Regions from separate parts of the Streptomyces sp. NPDC058326 genome, predicted to be linked through region 2. Evidence: riboswitches for the same ligand, from Rfam matches in the RefSeq annotation. Region 2 holds a riboswitch; each other region holds the start of a gene.
What was found. Region 2 has a riboswitch for thiamine pyrophosphate ahead of thiO (glycine oxidase ThiO). Riboswitches for the same ligand answer to the same signal wherever they lie in the genome.
Positions count from the first base shown of each region.

Region 1: another riboswitch for thiamine pyrophosphate. It lies ahead of thiC (phosphomethylpyrimidine synthase ThiC); the one in region 2 lies ahead of thiO (glycine oxidase ThiO).
Region 3: another riboswitch for thiamine pyrophosphate. It lies ahead of ACFVYX_RS27260 (thiamine ABC transporter substrate binding subunit); the one in region 2 lies ahead of thiO (glycine oxidase ThiO).

Region 1 is NZ_JBHVZO010000003.1:107,679-115,103, reverse strand. It holds gene ACFVYX_RS06085 (IclR family transcriptional regulator) at 1-441, shown strand, start outside; gene ACFVYX_RS06080 (SsgA family sporulation/cell division regulator) at 580-1,023, shown strand; gene ACFVYX_RS06075 (YibE/F family protein) at 1,115-2,485, opposite strand; TPP riboswitch at 2,557-2,691, shown strand; gene thiC (phosphomethylpyrimidine synthase ThiC) at 2,685-4,472, shown strand; gene ACFVYX_RS06065 (hypothetical protein) at 4,531-5,184, opposite strand; gene ACFVYX_RS06060 (metallophosphoesterase) at 5,345-6,730, opposite strand; gene ACFVYX_RS06055 (LacI family DNA-binding transcriptional regulator) at 7,002-7,425, opposite strand, start outside.
Region 2 is NZ_JBHVZO010000011.1:177,073-184,497, forward strand. It holds gene metF (methylenetetrahydrofolate reductase [NAD(P)H]) at 1-28, opposite strand, end outside; gene thiE (thiamine phosphate synthase) at 160-813, opposite strand; gene ACFVYX_RS21495 (Rv2175c family DNA-binding protein) at 916-1,281, opposite strand; gene ACFVYX_RS21500 (NAD(P)/FAD-dependent oxidoreductase) at 1,325-2,548, opposite strand; TPP riboswitch at 2,677-2,790, shown strand; gene thiO (glycine oxidase ThiO) at 2,788-3,987, shown strand; gene thiS (sulfur carrier protein ThiS) at 3,984-4,184, shown strand; gene ACFVYX_RS21515 (thiazole synthase) at 4,190-4,984, shown strand; gene pknB (Stk1 family PASTA domain-containing Ser/Thr kinase) at 5,174-7,084, shown strand; gene ACFVYX_RS21525 (deoxyribonuclease IV) at 7,091-7,425, shown strand, end outside.
Region 3 is NZ_JBHVZO010000017.1:98,984-106,408, reverse strand. It holds gene rpsB (30S ribosomal protein S2) at 1-369, shown strand, start outside; gene tsf (translation elongation factor Ts) at 472-1,308, shown strand; gene pyrH (UMP kinase) at 1,473-2,237, shown strand; gene frr (ribosome recycling factor) at 2,332-2,889, shown strand; gene ACFVYX_RS27270 (phosphatidate cytidylyltransferase) at 2,889-3,992, shown strand; gene rlmN (23S rRNA (adenine(2503)-C(2))-methyltransferase RlmN) at 4,163-5,275, shown strand; TPP riboswitch at 5,305-5,415, shown strand; gene ACFVYX_RS27260 (thiamine ABC transporter substrate binding subunit) at 5,514-6,608, shown strand; gene ACFVYX_RS27255 (ABC transporter permease) at 6,647-7,425, shown strand, end outside.

The sequences.
Region 1 (7,425 bases), on a different contig from region 2:
TACCGCGAGGGGGAGATCGAACTCGTCGCCGTCGCCGACACCCCTTCCGCCCCCGCGGTGGAGGAATGGGCCGACTTCCGCGAGACCGCGCACGCGCACGCCATCGGGCAGTGCCTGCTGAGTCAACTCGATCTGAAATCTCGTCAAGACCACCTTGACCGCCATCCGGTGGATGCCATCACTCCGTACACGGTGCGTAATCGCCGTCTGCTTTTGGAGCGTTTGGACGGTTTGGGGCGAATGGAACCCCTGGTGGAGCGTCAGGAATATGCGCTCGGCACGGTCTGTGCCGCGATCCCCATCACGGCGGGCTCCACAGCGGCCGCAATGGCCATTTCCCTCCCCCTCCACCAGGAAGAACGGTTGCTGCCCGCAATCGAGCGACTACGCACCGAGATCGGACGGCTCTTCAGCTCACTCGCTTTCTCTATCAGTATCTGAAAAATCACTCCTTGTGATCTGCTAGTGCTTACAGCACGATTGCGTCAAGAGGGCCACGGGGGATCATTCCTGGCCGTTTCGGTCACAGGTTTCAGCAGCTGTGTTTACGCAACTACTTCATCTACTGCGGGGTACACGATGCGAGAGTCCGTCCAGGCCGAAGTCCTGATGAGCTTCCTCGTCTCCGAGGAGCTCTCCTTCAAGATCCCGGTCGAACTGCGATATGAGGCCCGGGATCCCTACGCGGTGCGGATGACCTTCCACCTCCCCGGAGACGCTCCTGTGACCTGGGCCTTCGGCAGGGAGCTGCTGCTCGACGGGATCAACCGGCCGAGCGGGGACGGCGATGTCCACATCGCCCCGACGGAACCCGAGGGACTCTCCGACGTCTCCATCCGGCTCCAGGTCGGCGGCGACCGCGCCCTGTTCCGGGCGAGCGCGCCGCCGCTGGTCGCCTTCCTCGACCGCACGGACAAGCTGGTCCCGCTCGGTCAGGAACGGACGCTCGGCGACTTCGAGGACAACCTGGAAGCCGCACTGGGCCGGATCCTGGCCGAGGAGAGCGCGGGACCGGCCGCCTGACCGGCCCCCCCGTACGCCTGACCTGCCCTCCGCACACCGGTCCGGCCTCACCCGCCCGCCCGCCTCGACGAGCCGCCCGCCCCCGTACGCCTCACTTGGCGCGGCGGCGCCGTCCGCCCCGTACCGCCGTGGGCTTTCGGCCGCCCGCGCCCGGCCGCCCTTCGCCCTCCGCCCGGTCGGCCGAGACCACCAGTGCCGCGAGTGCCGTGGTGACCGGTACGGAGGCGACCAGACCGATCGATCCGACCAGGGTCCGCACGATCTCCTCGGCGACCAGCTCGCTGTTGGCCACCGTCCCCATGCTGCTCTGCGCGATCGAGAAGAGCAGCAGCAGCGGGAGAGCGGCGCCCGCGTAGGCGAGCACCAGGGTGTTCACGACCGAGGCGATGTGGTCACGGCCGATCCGGATGGCGGCCCGGTACAGCGCGCGGGGGCCCATGCCCGGATCGGCCTGGTGCAGTTCCCAGACCGCCGAGGTCTGGGTGACCGTCACGTCGTCGAGCACACCGAGCGAACCGATGATGATCCCGGCGAGGAGCAGGCCGGACATGTCGATGCTCGGGTACAGGCCGTGGATCAGACCGGTGTTGTCGTCGGTGTTGCCGCTCAGCGAGGCCCAGCCGATGAAGAGCGAGCCGAGCAGACCGATCAGCAGCAGCGAGATCAGCGTCCCGAGCACCGCCACCGAGGTGCGGGCCGAGAGGCCATGGCACATGTAGAGCGCGATCAGCATGATCGCGCTCGATCCGACCACCGCCACCACCAGCGGATTCGCCCCCTCCAGGATCGCCGGCAGGATGAAGAACGTGAGCACGAGGAAGCTCGCGACGAGGGCGATGAGCGCCATCACGCCCCGCATCCGGCCGACGAGCACGACGACGAGGGCGAAGATGCCGGCGAGCACCGCCAGCGGCACCTTGCGGTTCACATCGGTCACCGAGTACTGCAGGTCGCGCGGGGCGTCGGGGGCGTACGCCACCACCACGCCCTGCCCCTCGTGCAGTTGGCGCGGCGCGTCCGGCTGCACGATCTCGGTGAACGTACGCCCCTTCTCCGGACCGCTGGTCACCTCGACGGTCGCCTTCGCGCACTGCCCCTGCTGGGCTTCGACCGCCTCGCGTCCCTCCGGGGTGGAGGTGTCCCCGGTCGGCGGGACCTGCGCGGCGTTCACGTCCTTGCAGTCGACGTGCTCGACGGCCACGACCCTGCCCTGCTCGGTCTGCCGGTCGAAGCCGACGCCGGTGCGCTCATGGGCCGGGGCGCCACCGGGCCACAGCACCGCGAGGCCGACCAGGACGGCCGTGGCGAAGGGGATCAGGACCGCGGCGATGACCTTGCGCAGATGCCGGGACACCGGGGCGGCGGGGCCGTGGCTGTGGCTGTGGCCATGCCCCTGGCCGGCCCCGTGGGAGGGACCGTGGTCGTGGCCGTGCGGCTCGGGAGTCTGCTGGGGGGAAGTCACCGACCGATCATCGCAAGAACGACGGGGGCCCACTGTTCAGCACGCCAGGGATGGCGCTAGCGTGGTGGCACCTTTGCACACGCGGGAGCTCGGAGCACCGGGCTGAGAGGGCGCTGATCACCGTACGCACGTACGGGAAGAGGCTGCGCCGACCGCCGAACCTGTTACCGGGTAATGCCGGCGTAGGGAGATCGGTCTCATGACCATTCAGGATGCACGCACGCCTGCCTCCGACCAGGACGGCACCTCCACCGACGGCGAGCGCACGCCGGGCTGGCACAAGGGGTACGTCCAGGGCTCGCGCCCCGACCTCCGGGTGCCGGTCCGTCAGGTGCACCTCACCAACGGCAGGGACGTCACGCTGTACGACACGTCCGGCCCGTACACCGACCCCACCGTCGACACCGACGTACGGCGGGGGCTTCCGCCGCTGCGCGAGAACTGGATCATCGCGCGGGGCGACACCGAGGAGTACGCGGGCCGCCCGGCCCGCCCCGAGGACGACGGCATCAAGCACACCTCGCCGCGCGGCGGCGGGCTGAAGAACCTCGACGCCGTCTTCCCCGGCCGCCCGCGGCTGCCGCGCAGGGGCCGCGACGGCCAGGCGGTGACGCAGCTCGCGTACGCACGCCGGGGCGAGATCACCCCGGAGATGGAGTACGTCGCGATCCGCGAGAACGTCTCCCCCGAGGTCGTACGGGAGGAGATCGCCGCGGGCCGCGCGGTGCTCCCGGCGAACGTCAACCACCCGGAGATCGAGCCGATGATCATCGGCAAGCGGTTCCTGGTGAAGGTCAACGCCAACATCGGCAACTCCGCCGTCACCTCCTCCATCGAGGAGGAGGTGGAGAAGATGACCTGGGCGACCAAGTGGGGCGCCGACACGGTCATGGACCTGTCCACCGGCCGGAACATCCACACCACCCGCGAATGGGTGCTGCGCAACTCCCCCGTGCCGATCGGCACCGTGCCGCTCTACCAGGCCCTGGAGAAGGTCGACGGCAGGGCCGAGGACCTGACCTGGGAGATCTACAAGGACACGGTCATCGAACAGGCCGAGCAGGGCGTGGACTACATGACGGTGCACGCCGGCGTACTCCTGCCGTACGTCCCGCTCACCGCGCGCCGCAAGACCGGCATCGTCTCGCGCGGCGGCTCGATCATGGCCGCCTGGTGTCTCGCGCACCACAAGGAGAACTTCCTCTACACGAACTTCGAGGAGCTCTGCGACATCCTGGCGGCGTACGACGTCACGTACTCGCTCGGCGACGGGCTGCGCCCCGGCTCGATCGCGGACGCCAACGACGAGGCCCAGTTCGCGGAACTGCGCACGCTCGGCGAGCTCAACACGATCGCCAAGCGCCACAACGTGCAGGCGATGATCGAGGGCCCCGGGCACGTCCCGATGCACAAGATCAAGGAGAACATCGACCTCCAGCAGGAGATCTGCGAGGAGGCGCCGTTCTACACGCTCGGCCCGCTGACCACGGATGTCGCGCCCGCGTACGACCACATCACCTCCGGCATCGGCGCGGCGATGATCGCCTGGTGGGGCACGGCGATGCTCTGTTACGTCACGCCCAAGGAGCACCTCGGCCTGCCGAACCGTGACGACGTGAAGACCGGAGTCATCACGTACAAGATCGCGGCCCATGCGGCGGACCTCGCCAAGGGGCACCCGGGCGCGCAGGAGTGGGACGACGCGCTGTCGGACGCGCGGTTCGAGTTCCGCTGGGAGGACCAGTTCAACCTGGCGCTCGACCCGGACACCGCGCGCGAGTTCCACGACGAGACGCTGCCGGCGGAGCCCGCGAAGACCGCGCACTTCTGCTCGATGTGCGGTCCGAAGTTCTGCTCGATGAAGATCTCGCAGGACATCCGTCGTGAGCACGGCGGTACGCAGCAGGAGATCGAGGCCGGCATGGCGGAGAAGTCCGCGGAGTTCGCCGCGAGCGGCAATCGCGTCTACCTGCCGCTGGCGGACTGACCTTCCCCGGCGCGTGAGCCGGCCCGCGGCCCCGGGGGAGTCGCGGGCCGGCGGTGTGTCAGGGAAGGGGCGGTGGCGGCGGGGCGGGTGGGGCGGTGGCCGCGAGGACGTCGCGGAGGAACGGGAGGATGCCGCGCTCGAGGAGGGCGCGGCGCCAGGCCTCGCGGGCGAGGGACAGCTCGTCGTCCGGTGCGGTTCCCGTGCTCACCTCGGCCGGGCGGTTGCGCAGGGCCGTCATGAGGAGCCCGACGGCCGCGCAGAGCAGCCCGGCAGCGGCCAGGACGCCGAAGACCAGGCCGGCCGTCAGCAGCGTCGCGCCGAATACCAGACTCGGGGCGAGGGCCCGGAGCACCGCGCCGACCAGCAGGAATATGACGGCTGCGGCCCCCGCGAGGACCGGCACCATGACGGTGAAGATCGCGACGACACCCGCGCCGGGCCCGGGGCGGTCGGAGGGGGCCGGCGCCCGGCTCCCGAGGGCCGCGCGGTTCTCCTCACGGACCTTCACGAAGTGCTCGTACTCGCTCGCCGCCGCGCTCGTCACCAGCGCCGTCGCGTTCAGCGTCATGGCACGCAGCTGCGCGTGCGTGAGCCGGGTCCCGGCCCCGGAGAGTTCCGGACGTGCGTGGGCGGTGCTCAGTGCGTCGTCGAGGACCCGCTCGTACTCGGCGCGATCCTCGGTCAGCAGGTGCGGAGCCACGTTCATGTGCATCCCCCGATGCTCCGTGGGCCCGGTTCAGCCGTGAGGAACGGTGGGTCGGGCAGAAACGGAGGAGAGCCTGCTACGGATGGACCCGATGGTATTGCGGCGGTGCCACGCGCTGACAGGGTGTTTCCGGAATTCGCCTTCCCCGGATGCGCAGGGTGATGCCTCAGCGGTCCAGGGGGAGTTGGACGACCAGCAGCTTTCCGGCCATGGTCACTCCGCCGTCCATGGCGATCGCCAGACCGTCCGCGTACACATGCGGTCCGTCGACGACCGGGCCCGCGCTGTCCTCGCCTTCCTCCGTGCCGACCTGGCCGAGGAGGTAGGGGATCGGGCTGTGGCCGTGGACGATCCGGTGGCCTCCGTAGGTGGAGAGCAGCTCCTGGACGGCCTGCGGACCGCCTTCGTCGCGGAAGGCGAAGCGCTTGGTGAACTTGCGGAAGACGTCCCAGACCTCGTCGGCGTCGTTCCGGTTGAGGATCTCGTGGACCGTGTCGTTGACGTCCTCGATGGTCTCGCCGTATTCGAGGTACGCGGTGGTGTCGGAGTGCAGGAGGAGGTGGTCGTCCTCGCGCACCACGGCGTCGAGCCGGGACATCCACTGGAGGTGGACGTCCTGGAGCCGGTCCATGTCGTGCTTCTGACCGCCGTTGAGCAGCCAGGCGGCCTGGAAGGTGGCGGTGCCCGCGCCGGAGTTCACCGGCGTGTCGCCGAAGCGCTTGGCGCCGATGAGCAGCAGCTCGTGGTTGCCCATCAGGGCCTTGCAGTAGCCGCCGGCGGCGGCCGCCTCGGCGGAGAGCCGCATGACGAGGTCGATGACGCCGATGCCGTCGGGGCCGCGGTCGGTGAAGTCGCCGAGGAACCAGAGGCGGGCGTTGCCGGCGGCCCAGCCGCCGTTCTCGTCGATGAGGCCCTGGGCGCGCAGAGCGGCGACGAGCTCGTCGAGGTAGCCGTGGACGTCGCCGACGACGTAGAGCGGGCCGGGGCCCTCGCCGCTCGCGGGGGCGGGCTCGGCGGCGGTGGCGGGCTCGGTGGCGACCGGGACCTGGACGGTGTCACCGCGCTTGATGACCGGGAGGTCGCGCTCGGTCGGGGTGTACCCGTCGGGCATCGCGCCCTCGGGGTAGGCGTTGCCGGGGTGGCCGGTGGCGACGGAGACGATGGAGGAACCGGCCGCGGCGGGGTACGCGGGGGCGGCACGGCGTCCCAGGTGGAGGGTCGGATCGGCGGGCATGGGCGCGGTGGGCGTCGGCGTGGTGGACACGGCCGAGGGCCCGGTGGGCGCGGGCGCTGCCTGCGGCGGTGCCGGTGCGGCGGCAGGCGCCGGGGCGGTCCGCGGGGGTGCGGACGGTGCGGGCGGTGGGGTCGCCGGCGCGGCCTGCGGGGGTGCGGGCGCGGCGGGGTTCTCGGCCGGTGGGGACACCGGCAGAGGCTCCGCGGCCGTCGGTTCGGTGGCATGGCCCTGTACGGGCACCCGGGCGTACGGCGGTACGCGGAAGTCACGCAATGTCGCCGTGCGCACCACGGGCTCCTGCCCGGCCCCCTGAGTCATGGACCCCTCCACCACGGTCGCGATGCCCTGCACATCGCGGACCGGCCTGGTCGGGGAGGTCCGCGGTGTCGTGCGCCCATCATAGGAATGAGGTTCCTCCTGTGTGACGCACCAGGGGTGGTGAATCCGGGTCCACTCCGGGTTCACCGGTTGTTTCGCCCGAATTGAGAAGGTCGAATCCAGGGTTGTGGCCGGTTCGGTGGCCGGTTTCGCCGTCCCCGCCCACGGGCAGGGGCGGGGACGGCGGACGCGGTGAGGCGATGGGACGGAGTCAGTCCTTCGCGGGTGAGCGCGGCGGGCTGACCGTCGTACGGGGGGGCCGGCGCTGCGATGAGGTGCGGACGATGAGTTCGGTCGGTATCACCTGCTCGACCGGTCCGTCGGTGTCGTTCCCCTCGATGGCGTCGATGAGGAGTTGGACGACGGCCGTGCCGATGCGGCGTGGCTTGAGCGAGAGCGTCGTGATGGGCGGTTCGGTGGTGGCGTAGACGGTCGACTCGCTGCAGCAGACGAGCAGCAGGTCGTCGGGGACGCGCAGTCCGTAGCGGCGGGCGGCCGCCAGGAGGTCCGTCCCGTTGGGGTCGAAGAGGCCGTAGACGGCGTCGGGCCGGTCGGGTCGGGCGAGCAGCCGGTCGGCCGCGACGGCGCCCGCGCACGGGTCGTGCGCCGGATAGGCCTCGTAGACGGGGTCCTGG
Region 2 (7,425 bases):
AGCGGACGGAAGCGGTACCAAGGGCCATACCGGCAGGTTAGACGCGGTGCGGGGAGCCGCGTACACGGCGTCCGAGTGCTGGACACCTTTTCGGACACCCCTGGGCACGGCTCGGGGCGCCCCTCGGGGCCCGGGGTGCGGGCGTGTCCCGCTGCGCGCCTACGCCTCGGCGCGCTCCCGGACCCGCTTGGCGAGGGCGGCGGTCGCGGCGGCCGGGTCGTCGGCCTCCGTGATGGCCCGGACGACGACGATCCGGCGCGCGCCCGCGTCCAGGACCTCGTCGAGGTTGGTCTCGTCGATGCCACCGATGGCGAACCAGGGCCGGTCCTGGGCCAGGCCGGCCGCGTACCGCACGAGGTCGAGTCCCGGCGCGTACCGCCCGGGCTTGGTGGGGGTGGGCCAGCAGGGCCCGGTGCAGAAGTAGTCCACGCCCGGCTCGACGGCGGCCGCGGCCACCTCGGTCTCGGCGTGGCAGGAGCGGCCGATCAGGACGTCCTCGCCGAGGATCGCGCGGGCGGCTGGCACGGGCAGGTCGCCCTGCCCCAGATGGAGGACGTCGGAGCCGATGGCGTGGGCGACGTCGGCCCGGTCGTTCACCGCGAGGAGCCTGCCGTGGCGGCGGGCGGCGTCGGCGAGGACGGCGAGGTGCTCCAGCTCCTCACCGGCCTCCATGCCCTTGTCGCGGAGCTGGACGACGTCCACGCCGGAGGAGAGCACGGCGTCGAGGAAGTCGGGCAGGTCGCCCTGGCGCTTCCGGGCGTCGGTGCACAGGTACAGCCGGGCGTCGGCGAGCCGCTCACGAGGCGTGGGCATGGGTGGGTTCCCCCCGTCGGTGTCGCCGGCGCCGCGGCGGCCGCCCCCGTGAGGGGACGGCCGCCGCGACACCCGCTGGTGGTGTCTTCGGTTCGTGCGGGCTCAGAGGGCGAGCGCCTGGGCGCGGCGCTTCACCTCCGTGCCGCGATTCTCGTTGAGCGCCTGCGCGGGCGTGCCCGGCAGGCTCTCGTCCGGAGTGAAGAGCCACTCCAGCATCTCCTCGTCGGTGAAGCCGTCGTCCCGCAGCACGGTCAGGAGCCCGACGAGGCCCTTGACGATCTTGTCGCCCTGGATGAAGGCGGCGGGAATCTGCAGGGCGTTGTTCTCTCCACGGCGCACGGCGATGAGCTGACCTTCCTTGATCAGCTGCCGCACGCGCGTCACCTCGACATCGAGCATCTCCGCGATGTCGGGCACGTAGAGCCAGGCGGGGACGAGCGCATCGATCTTTACGTCAATCTCGGTCACAGGACAAGCCTGCCATCCCGGACCGACACCCGGTAGTCGGGCCCTACCGGACCGCCGCCTTCAGGGGTACGGAGGGGTCGGACGCGCGCGCGGGGTCGACGGGGGTGGCCGTCTCGATCAGCTTGCGCCCCTGGGCGAGGTCGCGGGGGCGGCCGACGGCGAGGAGCGCCACCGGCACCCCGGCGCGCAGCCAGAGCACGGACCAGGCCTCCTCCGCCGGGTCGCCGCGCCACAGCAGCTCGTCGGCGTCCGCGTGGTGACCGGCGTACTGGACGAAGCGGCCGAACTGCTCGGACCAGAAGTACGGGACGGGGTCGTACGGCGTGTCGGCGGACCCGGTGATCGCCGCGGCGACCGTACGGGGGCCCTGGAGCGCGTTGTCCCAGTGGTGGACGAGGAGGCGCTCGCCGTAGCGGGCGGAGGGGAAGGAGGCGCAGTCGCCGACGGCGTACACGTCGGGCAGGGAGGTGCGCAGCCGCTCGTCGGCGGTGACGGCGCCGCTCGGGTCGAGGGCGATGCCGGAGCCGGTGAGCCAGCCGGTGGCCGGGCGGGCGCCGATGCCGACGACGACCGCGTCGGCGGGGAGCTCGCGGCCGTCGGCGAGGAGGACCCGGCCGGGCGCGCCCGGCTGGACGGAGTGCACGCGCGCGTGGGTGAGGAGTTCGGCGCCGTTGGCCCCGTACCACTCGGCCATGGGGGTCGTGACCTCGGCGGGCAGGGCGGCCGCGAGGGGGCGGTCGGCGGCCTCGACGACGGTGACGGCGCAGCCGGCCTCGCACGCGGCGGTGGCGAACTCGGCGCCGATCCATCCGGCGCCGACGACCACGACGGTGTGGCGGTTCGCCAGGACGGGGCCGAGGCGCACGGCGTCGTCGAGGGTCCGGAGCAGGTGGACGCCGGGGACGCCCTCGGCGCCGGGCAGGGTGACCGGCTGGGCGCCGGTGGCGAGGACCAGGATGTCGTAGCCGAGGGGCCCCGCCTCGGTGTCGATCTCGTGGTCGGCGGCGCGCAGCCCCATGACGTCGAGGCCGAGGCGGAGCTCGACGCCGAGGGCCTCGAAGTCGACGTCGAAGGCGGAGTCCTCGGCCTTGCCGAGGAGGATGGCCTTGGAGAGCGGGGGCCGGTCGTAGGGCTGGTGGGGCTCGGCCCCGATGAGGGTCACGGGGCCGGTGAAGCCCTGTTCGCGCAGGGCGACGGCGGTCTGGACGCCCGCCATGCCGGCGCCGACGATCACGACATGCTGCTGGGCCTGCTTCTGCTCGCTCACCCACCCACCTTACGATCCTGACGAACCGTCAGGAAGGGAGGGTGGGGGCGGCGCGAGGGGGAGGGCGGGGGCGGCGCGAGAGGGAGGGGCCTGGGCGCCGAATGGCCCTGCCGTTAGTCTGGCGGGCGTAAAGCACTCGCGGGAGCCCGGACGCACCGGGCTGAGAGGGAGGCTGGGACGGCCTCCGACCGTACGAACCTGATCCGGGTCATGCCGGCGAAGGGAGGGGCTGGACGCCCATGCGTTCTTCCGATGTCTCCGATGCCCGTGAGGGCGGCGATGTCCCCGATGTCCTCGTGATCGGGGGCGGCATCATCGGCCTGGTCACGGCCTGGCGGGCCGCCCTGCGCGGACTGCGCACCGCCGTCGTCGACCCGGACCCCGGCGGCGGCGCCGCGCGGGTCGCGGCCGGGATGCTCGCCGCCGTCACCGAACTCCACTACGGCGAGGAGACCCTGCTCGGGCTCAACCTCGCCTCCGCCGCGCGCTATCCCGCGTTCGTCGCGGAACTCGAGGAATCCACCGGCCACGACGTCGGCTACCGCGCCTGCGGCACCTTCGCCGTCGCCCTCGACGCCGACGACCGGGCCCACCTGCGCGAACTCCACGCCCTCCAGACCCGCTGCGGGCTCGCCTCCGAGTGGCTCAGCGGCCGCGAGTGCCGCCGCCTCGAACCGATGCTCGCCCCGGGCGTGCGGGGCGGGCTGCGGGTGGACGGCGACCACCAGGTCGACCCGCGCAGGCTGGCCGCCGCGCTGCTCGTCGCCTGCGAACGGGCCGGGGTGGTCTTCCACCGCGCCCTCGCGCGGCGCCTGACGGTGGTACGGGACCGGGCGCGCGGTGCCGTGCTCGCCGACGGCACGGAGCTGACGGCCGGCCAGGTCGTCCTCGCCGCCGGAAGCCTCAGCGGACGGCTCGCGGGCGTGCCGGACGAGGTACTGCCTCCCGTACGCCCCGTGAAGGGCCAGGTCCTTCGACTACGGGTACCGGCCGCGTACGCCCCCTTCCTCTCCCGGACCGTCCGGGCCGTCGTCCGGGGCAGCCACGTCTACCTGGTGCCCCGCGCGAACGGCGAACTCGTCGTCGGCGCCACCAGCGAGGAGCTGGGCTGGGACACCACCGTGACGGCGGGCGGGGTGTACGAGCTGCTGCGCGACGCCCACGAACTCGTCCCCGGGATCACCGAGCTGCCGCTCACCGAGACCCTCGCCGGGCTCCGCCCCGCCTCCCCCGACAACGCGCCGCTGCTCGGCCCCAGCGCCCTGCCCGGCCTCCACCTCGCCACCGGCCACTACCGCAACGGGGTGCTGCTCACCCCCGTCACCGGCGACGTCATGGCCGAGGTGCTCACCACGGGCAGCCTCCCCGACGTGGCCCGTCCCTTCACCCCCCGCCGTTTCTCCCCCGCCCCTCCCGTACGCCAGGAGCAGCCCGTATGAACGTGTCCGTGAACGGAGAAGCGCGCGAGCTCTCCGGCCCCCTCACCCTCGACGCCCTCGTCGCGACCCTGACCACGGCCCGCTCCGGGGTGGCCGCCGCCCTCAACGAGACGGTCGTGCCGCGCGGCGAATGGGCGGCGACGCCGCTCGGCGAAGGCGACCGGGTGGAGATCCTCACCGCGGTCCAGGGAGGCTGAGCGCCATGTCCGACGACGTGTTCACCCTCGGCGGTACGGAGTTCTCCTCGCGCCTCGTCATGGGCACCGGCGGGGCGCCCAGCCTCGACGTCCTGGAACGCTCGCTGATCGCCAGCGGTACGGAACTGACGACGGTCGCCATGCGGCGCCTCGACCCCACCGTCCAGGGCTCGGTCCTCTCCGTCCTGGACCGGCTCGGCATCCGGGTCCTGCCGAACACCGCGGGCTGCTTCACAGCCGGCGAGGCGGTCCTCACCGCGCGGCTCGCCCGGGAGGCCCTCGGCACGCACTGGATCAAACTGGAGGTGGTGGCGGACGAGCGCACCCTCCTGCCGGACGGCGAGGAACTCCTCGCCGCGGCCGAGACCCTCGTGGACGACGGCTTCACCGTCCTCCCCTACACGAACGACGACCCGGTCCTCGCGCGGAAGCTGGAGGACGTGGGCTGCGCGGCGATCATGCCCCTCGGCTCGCCGATCGGCTCCGGGCTCGGCATCCGCAACCCGCACAACTTCCAGCTGATCACGGAACGCGCGGGGGTGCCGGTCATCCTCGACGCGGGCGCGGGCACGGCGTCCGACGCGGCGCTCGCGATGGAGCTGGGGTGTGCGGCGGTGATGCTGGCGTCGGCGGTGACGCGGGCGCAGGAGCCGGTGCTGATGGCGGCGGCGATGCGGCACGCGGTCGAGGCGGGGCGGCTGGCCCACCGGGCGGGCCGGATCCCCCGCCGCCACTTCGCGGAGGCGTCGTCCCCGACGAAGGGCCGCCCCACCCTGGACCCGGAACGCCCGGCCTTCTAGAACCACCCCGCCGGGGCGCCGCCCCACCTCGATGGGGCATCTGTCCCTCCCCCGGGCTCCGTCCGGGGGAGGAACCCGGCGGGGCGCAGGGCGCCCCGCAGCGCGGCCCGTGCGGTGCTCGTCACAGGTGCGCTGCAGTAAGGGGCGGACGGCGCGGGAGCCCCGTCCGTGGCTCGTAGACTCGACGCCGTGGACACGACCCTTCAGGACCCCCTCGTCGGGCGGCTGCTCGACGGCCGCTACCGCGTCGACGCGCGCATCGCCGTCGGCGGGATGGCCACGGTCTACCGGGCCGTCGACACCCGCCTCGACCGCGTCCTCGCGCTCAAGGTGATGCACCCCGCCCTCGCGACCGACGCAGCCTTCGTGGAGCGCTTCATCCGCGAGGCGAAGTCCGTCGCCCGGCTCGCCCACCCGAACGTCGTCGGTGTCTTCGACCAGGGCGCCGAGGGGGCGTACGTCTATCTGGCGATGGAGTACGTCGCCGGCTGCACCCTCCGTGACGTGCTGCGCGAGCGCGGCGCCCTCGCGCCCCGGGCCGCGCTCGACATCCTGGAGCCGGTGCTCGCCGCGCTCGGCGCCGCGCACCGCGCCGGGTTCGTGCACCGGGACATGAAGCCGGAGAACGTCCTGATAGGGGACGACGGCCGGGTCAAGGTCGCCGACTTCGGTCTCGTACGGGCCGTGGGCTCCGCGACCGCCACCACCGGCTCGGTCCTCGGCACCGTCTCGTACCTCGCGCCGGAGCAGATCGAGCACGGCACCGCCGACACCCGCGCCGACGTGTACGCCTGCGGTGTCGTCCTGTACGAGATGCTGACCGGCGGCAAGCCCCATGCCGGCGACACCCCCGCCCAGGTCCTCTACCAACACCTCAGCACGGACGTGCCCGCCCCCTCCGCCGCCGTTCCGGGTCTCGCCCTGGAGCTGGACGAGCTGGTCGGGGCGGCCACGGCCCGTAACCCCGAGGTCCGCCCGCACGACGCCGTCGCCCTGCTCGCGCTCCTCCGGGAGGCCCGCGCCGGGCTCGGCGAGGAGCAGCTGGACGCCGTGCCCCCGCAGGCGCGGTCCGAGGTCCGGGACACCACGGAGGACCGGACCAGCGTGATCGCCCGGCCGGTACCGGCGGCGGCCGAGGCTGACCCCCAGCGGGTCCTGCACACGAACCGGCTGCCCGCGCCGGAGCCTCCCGCGCCCACGGCCCGCCGACGGCCCCCGCGCGGCCCCCTGCTGATCGTCCTCGGCGTCCTGCTCGCCCTCGGTCTCGGCACCGGCGTCTGGTACATCAATTCCGGCCAGTTCACCCGTGTCCCCGCCGTCCTCGGCCAGACCGAGACCGTGGCGACGAAGCGGATCACCGACGCCGGCCTTGAGGTCGGCACGACGAAGCGCGCGTTCAGCGACGTGTACGAGCGCGGCACCGTCATGGCCGTCGACCCGGCGCCGGGCGAGCGCCTCCGCGGCAACGGCACGGTCACCCTGACCCTCTCCAGGGGCCCGGAGATCGTGAAGGTGCCCAACCTCAGGAACAAGCCGCTCGCCGAGGCCAGGCGCCTGCTGGAGAAGGAGGGTCTGCTGCCCGGGGTGACCACCACGGCGTTCAGCGACTCCGTCGCCCAGGGTTCCGTGATCAGCTCCGACCCCGAGCCCGGTACGGAGCGTGCCCCCGACTCGGCGATCGCCCTGGTGGTCAGCAAGGGCGCGCCGATCGACGTACCGGACGTCACCGGTGAGACCGTCGCCGACGCCACGGCCCTGCTCAGGGAGGAGGGCCTGACCGTGCGGGTCGCCCAGGAGCGGATCCACTCCCCCGAGGACGCCGGCGCGGTCGCCGCGCAGTCCCTCGCCGGGGGCAGCCGGGCCGCGGAGGGCGACACCGTCACCCTCACCGTCTCCAAGGGCCCGAAGCCCGTCGAGGTCCCCGACGTCACCGGCGAGACGACCGACGACGCCCGTACGGCCCTGGAGGACGCGGGCTTCGAGGTGGAGGTCAAGAAGACCTTCCCGTACCTGGGCGACACGGTCACCGGCCAGTCCGTGGAGGGCGGCGAGACCGCGCCCGAGGGCTCCGTCGTCACGATCACGATCAAGGGACTGTAGAGACTGATGCGCAACCCCGTCGGAGGGCATGTCCCGGTGGCCGGTGGCCTCGCCACGGTCGGCCTGGGCTACGCCCGTGAGCTCGGCGCCGAGGCCGTGCAGGTCTTCGTCGCCAACCCGCGCGGCTGGGCCACCCCGCCCGGCAACCCCGTCCAGGACGAGCGGTTCCGCGCGGAGTGCGCGGCCGAGTCGATCTCGGCGTGGGTCCACGCCCCTTACCTGATCAACTTCGGCTCCCACACCGAGGCCACCGCGGAGAAGTCGGTGGAGTCGATGCGGCACTCGCTGCGGCGGGGCCGGGAGATCGGCGCGAAGGGGGTCGTGGTGCACACCGGCTCGGC
Region 3 (7,425 bases), on a different contig from region 2:
ATCCCGGTCGTCGCGATCCTCGACACCAACTGCGACCCCGACGAGGTCGACTACAAGATCCCGGGCAACGACGACGCGATCCGCTCCGTCACCCTGCTCACCCGCGTGATCGCCGACGCCGTCGCCGAGGGCCTCATCGCCCGCTCCGGCGCCGCGACCGGCGACTCGAAGCCGGGCGAGAAGGCCGCCGGCGAGCCCCTCGCCGAGTGGGAGCGCGACCTGCTCGAGGGTGAGAAGAAGGCCGACGAGACCGTCGAGGCCCCCGCCGCCGAGGCCCCGGCCGAGGCTGCCGCCGAGACCGTCGAGGCTCCGGCCGAGGCCGCTGCCGAGGCCACCGAGGCCCCGGCCGCGGACGCCGAGCAGGCCTGACCCTTCAGGACCTTCGGGTGACGACGGCGGGGGCCCACAAAGCCCCCGCCGTCCACCCGTGGACCCGCCCGATCTTTCAGACTTCGAGAGAGAAACAGACTCATGGCGAACTACACCGCCGCTGACGTCAAGAAGCTCCGCGAGCTCACCGGCGCCGGCATGATGGACTGCAAGAAGGCCCTGGACGAGGCCGACGGCAACGTCGACAAGGCCGTCGAGGCGCTGCGCATCAAGGGCCAGAAGGGTGTCGCCAAGCGTGAGGGCCGCTCCGCCGAGAACGGCGCCGTGGTCTCCCTCATCGCCGACGACAACACCTCCGGTGTCCTCGTCGAGCTGAAGTGCGAGACGGACTTCGTCGCCAAGGGTGACAAGTTCCAGGCCGTCGCCGACAAGCTCGCCGCTCACGTCGCCGCCACCTCCCCGGCCGACCTGGACGCGCTGCTCGCCTCCGAGATCGAGGCCGGCAAGACCGTGCAGGCGTTCGTCGACGAGGCCAACGCCAACCTCGGCGAGAAGATCGTCCTGGACCGCTTCGCGCAGTACGCCGACGGCTTCGTCTTCGCGTACATGCACCGCACGATGCCGGACCTCCCGCCGCAGATCGGTGTCCTCGTCGAGTTCGACAAGGCCGACGCCGCCGTCGCCAAGGGTGTCGCCCAGCACATCGCCGCCTTCGCGCCGAAGTACCTCACCCGTGAGGACGTTCCGGCCGAGGTCGTCGAGACCGAGCGTCGCGTCGCCGAGGAGACCACCCGCGCCGAGGGCAAGCCCGAGGCCGCGCTCCCGAAGATCGTCGAGGGTCGCGTGAACGGCTTCTTCAAGGACGCGACGCTGCTCGGTCAGCCGTACGCCCTTGACAACAAGAAGTCCGTCCAGCAGATCCTGGACGAGGCCGGTGTCACCCTGAAGCGCTTCACCCGCATCAAGGTCGGCATCTGAGTCCGTACGCGAACGCGACGGACGTCGGACCCCCCGGTAGGGTCTGAGGCAGTCGTCCGCGCACGCGCAGGACGACCGCAGATCTGACAGGAGGCCATTGCCGTACGGGAAACCGCGAGGACCCAAGGCAATGGCCTCCTTCGTATGTGCACGAGGAGATCTCCATGAACCAGGGCGCCGTACAGGGCGACGACAACAACGGCAGGACGGCCGGGCGCTACATGCTGAAGCTGTCCGGAGAGGCCTTCTCCGGCGGTACCGGCCTGGGTGTCGACCCCAACGTCGTGCACGCCATCGCGCGTGAGATCGCGGCGGTCGTCCGCGACGGCGCGGAGATCGCGGTGGTGATCGGCGGCGGCAACTTCTTCCGTGGCGCCGAGCTCCAGCAGCGCGGCATGGACCGGGCCCGGTCCGACTACATGGGCATGCTCGGAACGGTGATGAACTGCCTCGCCCTCCAGGACTTCCTGGAGAAGGAGGGCATCGACTCGCGCGTCCAGACCGCCATCACCATGGGCCAGGTCGCCGAGCCGTACATCCCGCTGCGCGCCGTGCGCCACCTGGAGAAGGGCCGCGTGGTCATCTTCGGTGCGGGCATGGGCATGCCGTACTTCTCCACCGACACCACGGCGGCCCAGCGTGCGCTGGAGATCGACGCCGAGGCCCTGCTCATGGGCAAGAACGGCGTGGACGGCGTCTACGACTCCGACCCCAAGAGCAACCCCGACGCGGTCAGGTTCGACGCGCTCGAGTACGGCGAGGTGCTCTCCCGCGACCTCAAGGTCGCCGACGCCACCGCCATCACCCTGTGCCGGGACAACAACCTCCCGATCCTCGTCTTCGAACTGCTCACCGAGGGCAATATCGCTCGCGCGGTGAAGGGTGAGAAGATCGGCACGCTCGTGAGCGACCAGGGCACCCGGGCCTGACCCGAACCGGGGAACCGCCCCGCAAGGGGATGGACAGAGCCCTGCCGGTCGTACACCGTGCAGGACACAACGCGACGACACGCAGGAGCATGTGGTGATCGAAGAGACCCTCCTCGAGGCCGAGGAGAAGATGGAGAAGGCCGTCGTGGTCGCCAAGGAGGACTTCGCCGCGATCCGCACCGGCCGTGCGCACCCGGCGATGTTCAACAAGATCGTGGCGGACTACTACGGCGCCATCACCCCCATCAACCAGCTCGCGTCGTTCTCCGTTCCGGAGCCGCGCATGGCTGTGGTGACCCCGTTCGACAAGAGCGCGCTGCGCAACATCGAGCAGGCCATCCGCGACTCGGACCTCGGCGTCAACCCGAGCAACGACGGCAACATCATCCGGGTGGTGTTCCCCGAGCTGACCGAGGAGCGCCGTCGGGAGTACATCAAGGTCGCCAAGGGCAAGGCCGAGGACTCGAAGATCTCGATCCGCTCGGTGCGCCGCAAGGCCAAGGAGACCATCGACAAGTTCGTCAAGGACGGCGAGGTCGGCGAGGACGAGGGCCGCCGCGCCGAGAAGGAGCTCGACGACACCACCGCGAAGTACGTCGCGCAGGTGGACGAGCTGCTCAAGCACAAGGAAGCCGAGCTGCTCGAGGTCTGATGAACGACTCTTCCTGGGGGGCCCCGGCCGGTTCCGGCCGTAGGGGACCCGACCAGGGGCCCGTCCCGGCGGGTCCCGCATACGATCGGCATCAGGCGGCGCAGACTCGGCCCATGCCCATCGTGCCCGACGTTCCCGCCGGCGGATTCCAGGACGGTCACGGCCGGGGGGCCGCTCACCAGAGCGGTCCCCTGTTCCGTGACGAGACGCCGCACGAGCACCCGCAGGAGCCCATGCACAACCCCGCCCCGCCTCCGCCGCCCGCGCCGACGGCGCCACGGCAGAAGAAGAGCGCGGGGCGTGACCTGGGCGCGGCCATAGGGGTCGGGGTCGGGCTCGGCGCGGTCATCATCGCCTCGCTGTTCATCTGGAAGCCGGCGTTCATCGGGGTGATAGCGGTCGCCGTGGTGGTCGGGCTCTGGGAGCTCACCTCCCGCCTCCAGGAGCGCAAGGCGATCAAGGCGCCGCTGGTCCCGCTCGCGGTCGGCGGCGCGGCGATGGTCGTCGCCGGCTACGTCAGGGGCGCCGAGGGCGCCTGGGTGGCGATGGCGCTGACGGCGCTCGCGGTGCTCGTCTGGCGGATGACGGAGCCTCCCGAGGGCTATCTGAAGGACGTCACGGCGGGCGTGTTCGCCGCGTTCTACGTGCCGTTCCTCGCGACCTTCGTGGCGCTCCTGCTGGCCGCCGACGACGGCCCGCAGCGGGTGCTGACCTTCCTGCTCCTGACCGTGGTCAGCGACACCGGGGCGTACGCGGTCGGCTGGCGCTTCGGCAAGCACAAGCTGGCCCCGAGGATCAGCCCCGGCAAGACCCGCGAGGGACTGGTCGGCGCGGTGACGTTCGCGATGGCGGCGGGCGCGCTGTGCATGGAGTTCCTGATCGACGAGGGCGTCTGGTGGCAGGGGCTGATCATCGGCCTCGCGGTGGCGGCGAGCGCGACGCTTGGTGACCTCGGCGAGTCGATGATCAAGCGTGACCTGGGCATCAAGGACATGGGCACGCTGCTGCCGGGCCACGGCGGCATCATGGACCGCCTCGACTCGCTGCTGCCGACGGCGCCGGTGGTGTGGCTGCTGCTCGCTCTGTTCGTCGGAACGGCTTGACGGACACCGGGTACTCTGGAAGGGCTCGTGGCGCGTGCCGCGGGCCCTTCCGTCGTCCTCGCCGCTGCGGGGATGTTCCAGTGAGGTCTCCTGGCTCCGGCATCGTGATGCCGCGGTCCCCGTCTTCCCGGGGATGCCAGACCTCGTGCCGTCTGAGGAGACACCCGATCGTGGCCCGTCCAGTGCCCGGAGAACTCACTTTCGTCGCCCCCCGCGGAGCCAAGCTGCCGCCGCGGCACCTGGCCGACCTCACGCCCGCCGAGCGGAAGGAGGCCGTCGCCGCGATCGGCGAGAAGCCCTTCCGCGCCAAGCAGCTGTCCACGCACTACTTCGCGCGGTACGCGCACGATCCCGCCGAGTGGACGGACATCCCGGCCGCCTCGCGCGAGAAGCTGGCCGGGGAGCTGCTGCCCGACCTGATGTCAGTGGTGCGGCACATCTCGTGCGACGACGACACCACCCGTAAGACCCTGTGGCGGCTCCACGACGGCACGCTCGTCGAGTCGGTGCTCATGCGCTACCCGGACCGGGTGACCATGTGCATCTCCTCGCAGGCGGGCTGCGGGATGAACTGCCCGTTCTGCGCGACGGGCCAGGCCGGGCTCGACCGGAACCTGTCGACCGCCGAGATCGTGCACCAGATCGTGGACGGCATGCGGTCCCTGCGGGACGGGGAGGTGCCCGGCGGGCCGGCGCGCCTCTCCAACATCGTGTTCATGGGCATGGGCGAGCCGCTCGCGAACTACAAGCGGGTCGTCGGTGCGATCCGGCGCCTCACCGACCCCGAGCCGGACGGTCTCGGCCTCTCCCAGCGCGGGATCACGGTCTCCACGGTGGGCCTGGTGCCGGCGATGCTCCGCTTCGCCGACGAGGGCTTCAAGTGCCGGCTCGCGGTCTCGCTGCACGCCCCGGACGACGAGCTGCGCGACACCCTGGTGCCGGTGAACACGCGCTGGAAGGTGCGAGAGGTCCTCGACGCCGCCTGGGAGTACGCGGAGAAGTCCGGGCGCCGGATCTCCATCGAGTACGCGCTCATCCGGGACATCAACGACCAGGCCTGGCGCGGTGACCTCCTCGGCCGGCTCCTCAAGGGCCGTCGGGTGCACGTCAACCTGATCCCGCTGAACCCGACGCCCGGTTCGAAGTGGACGGCCTCCCGCCCCGAGGACGAGAAGGCCTTCGTCGAGGCCATCGCGCGCCACGGTGTGCCGGTGACCGTCCGGGACACCCGGGGCCAGGAGATCGACGGCGCCTGTGGACAGCTGGCCGCCGCCGAACGCTGACCTTGTACTCTGAGCTCGAACACATCTCCATATTCCGACAGGGGAGCGCCACAGCGCTGAGAGTGCGGTCACCGTAGGACCGCAGACCCTCTGAACCTTGCCCAGGTCATTCTGGGTAGGAAGTTCGGTCGTTAACTCAAGCTGTTGCGCCCTGCCCGCGACCGGTTCCGCCGGTCGCGGGCAGGGCCGCGTCTCTTCCTGGTCATACCCAGGAGGAATCTCAGTGAGCACCAATCCGGTGAGCATCAAGAAGGCCGCCGCCGCCGCGCTCGTCGCGGCGCTGGGCGTCACCACCCTCGCCGCCTGCGGCACGGATGACGTACGCGAGGGCGCCGGCAAGTCCGGCGCGCCCGCGCCGAAGACCGTGACCCTCGTGAGTCACGACTCGTTCAACGCCTCCAAGGAGGTGCTGGCCGAGTTCACGAAGCAGACCGGCTTCACCGTCAAGGTGCTGAAGAGCGGCGACGCCGGCGAGGCCGTCAACAAGGAGATCCTGACCAAGGGCTCCCCGCAGGGCGATGTCTTCTTCGGCGTCGACAACACGCTGCTCTCCCGCGCCCTCGACAACGGGATCTTCGTCCCGTACGAGGCGAAGGGCGTGGACCGCGTCCCGGCGGAGTACCGCCTCGACAAGGAGCACCGGGTCACGCCGGTCGACTCCGGCGACATCTGCGTCAACTACGACAAGAAGTACTTCGCCGACAAGAAGCTGGCGCCGCCGGTGACCTTCGACGACCTGACGGAGCCCGCGTACAGGAACCTGCTCGTCGTCGAGAACCCCGAGCGCTCGTCCCCCGGCCTCGGATTCCTCCTCGGTACGGCCGCGGAGTACGGCGACGACGGCTGGCAGGACTACTGGACGAAGCTCAAGGCCAACGGTGTGAAGACCGTCGACAGCTGGGAGCTCGCCTACAACCAGGAGTTCTCCGGCTCGGCCGGCGGCAGGCAGGCCAAGGGCGACCGGCCGCTCGTCGTGTCGTACGCCTCCAGCCCGCCGGCCGAGGTGCTCTACGGCGAGCCGCAGCCGAAGGTGGCGCCCACCGGCGTCTCCACCGGCACCTGCTTCCGGCAGACCGAGTTCGTGGGCCTGCTGAACGGGGCGAAGAACCCCGAGGGCGGCAAGGCGCTGATCGACTTCCTGATCTCGAAGAAGTTCCAGGAGGACATGCCGCTCCAGATGTTCGTCAACCCGGTGGTGAAGGACGCCGCACTGCCGGAGCTCTTCACGAAGCACGGGGCGGTCGTCGACAAGCCGGGGACGATGGCGCCCGAGAAGATCGCCGAGAAGCGCGAGGCGTGGATCCAGCAGTGGTCGTCGCTCGTTCTGAAGTAATCCCCGACCGCAGGGGAAGCGCGGCGCGGCTCGGCCTGATGGTCGTGCCCGTCGCCTTCTTCGCGCTCTTCTTCGCCTGGCCCGTCCTCTCGATCGTCGAGCGCGGGCTGCGGGTCGAGGGGGCGTGGCGGTTCGGCCGGTTCGGCGAGACGCTGAGCCGGCCGGAGATTCTCGACGTCCTGTGGTTCACGCTCTGGCAGGCACTCGCCTCCACCGGTCTCACCCTGCTGATCGTGCTGCCCGGCGCGTATGTCTTCGCGCGCTTCGACTTTCCCGGCAAGGGACTGCTGCGCGCCGTCGTCACCGTGCCCTTCGTGATGCCGACCGTCATGGTCGGCACGGCCTTCCTGGCGCTCGTCGGGCGCGGCGGGCTCCTCGACGAGCTGTGGGGCGTCCGGCTCGACACCACCATCTGGGCGATCCTGATCGCCCATGTGTTCTTCAACTACGCCGTCGTCGTGCGGACCGTCGGCGGTCTGTGGGCGCAGCTCGACCCGCGCCAGGAGGAGGCCGCCCGGGTCCTCGGCGCGTCCCGCTGGACCGCGTGGCGGACCGTGACCCTGCCGGCGCTCGCCCCGTCCGTCGCAGCGGCCGCCCTCATGGTGTTCCTCTTCACCGCGAGCTCCTTCGCCGTCGTCCAGATCCTCGGCGGATCGACGTACTCGACCCTGGAGACGGAGATCTACCGGCAGACCGTCATCCGCTTCGATCTGACGACGGCCGCCGTCCTCACGACGGTGCAGTTCGTCGCCGTCGGCGTCGTGCTCGCCGTGCACGCCCGGACGGTCCGCCGGCGGGAGACCGCCCTGAAGCTGGT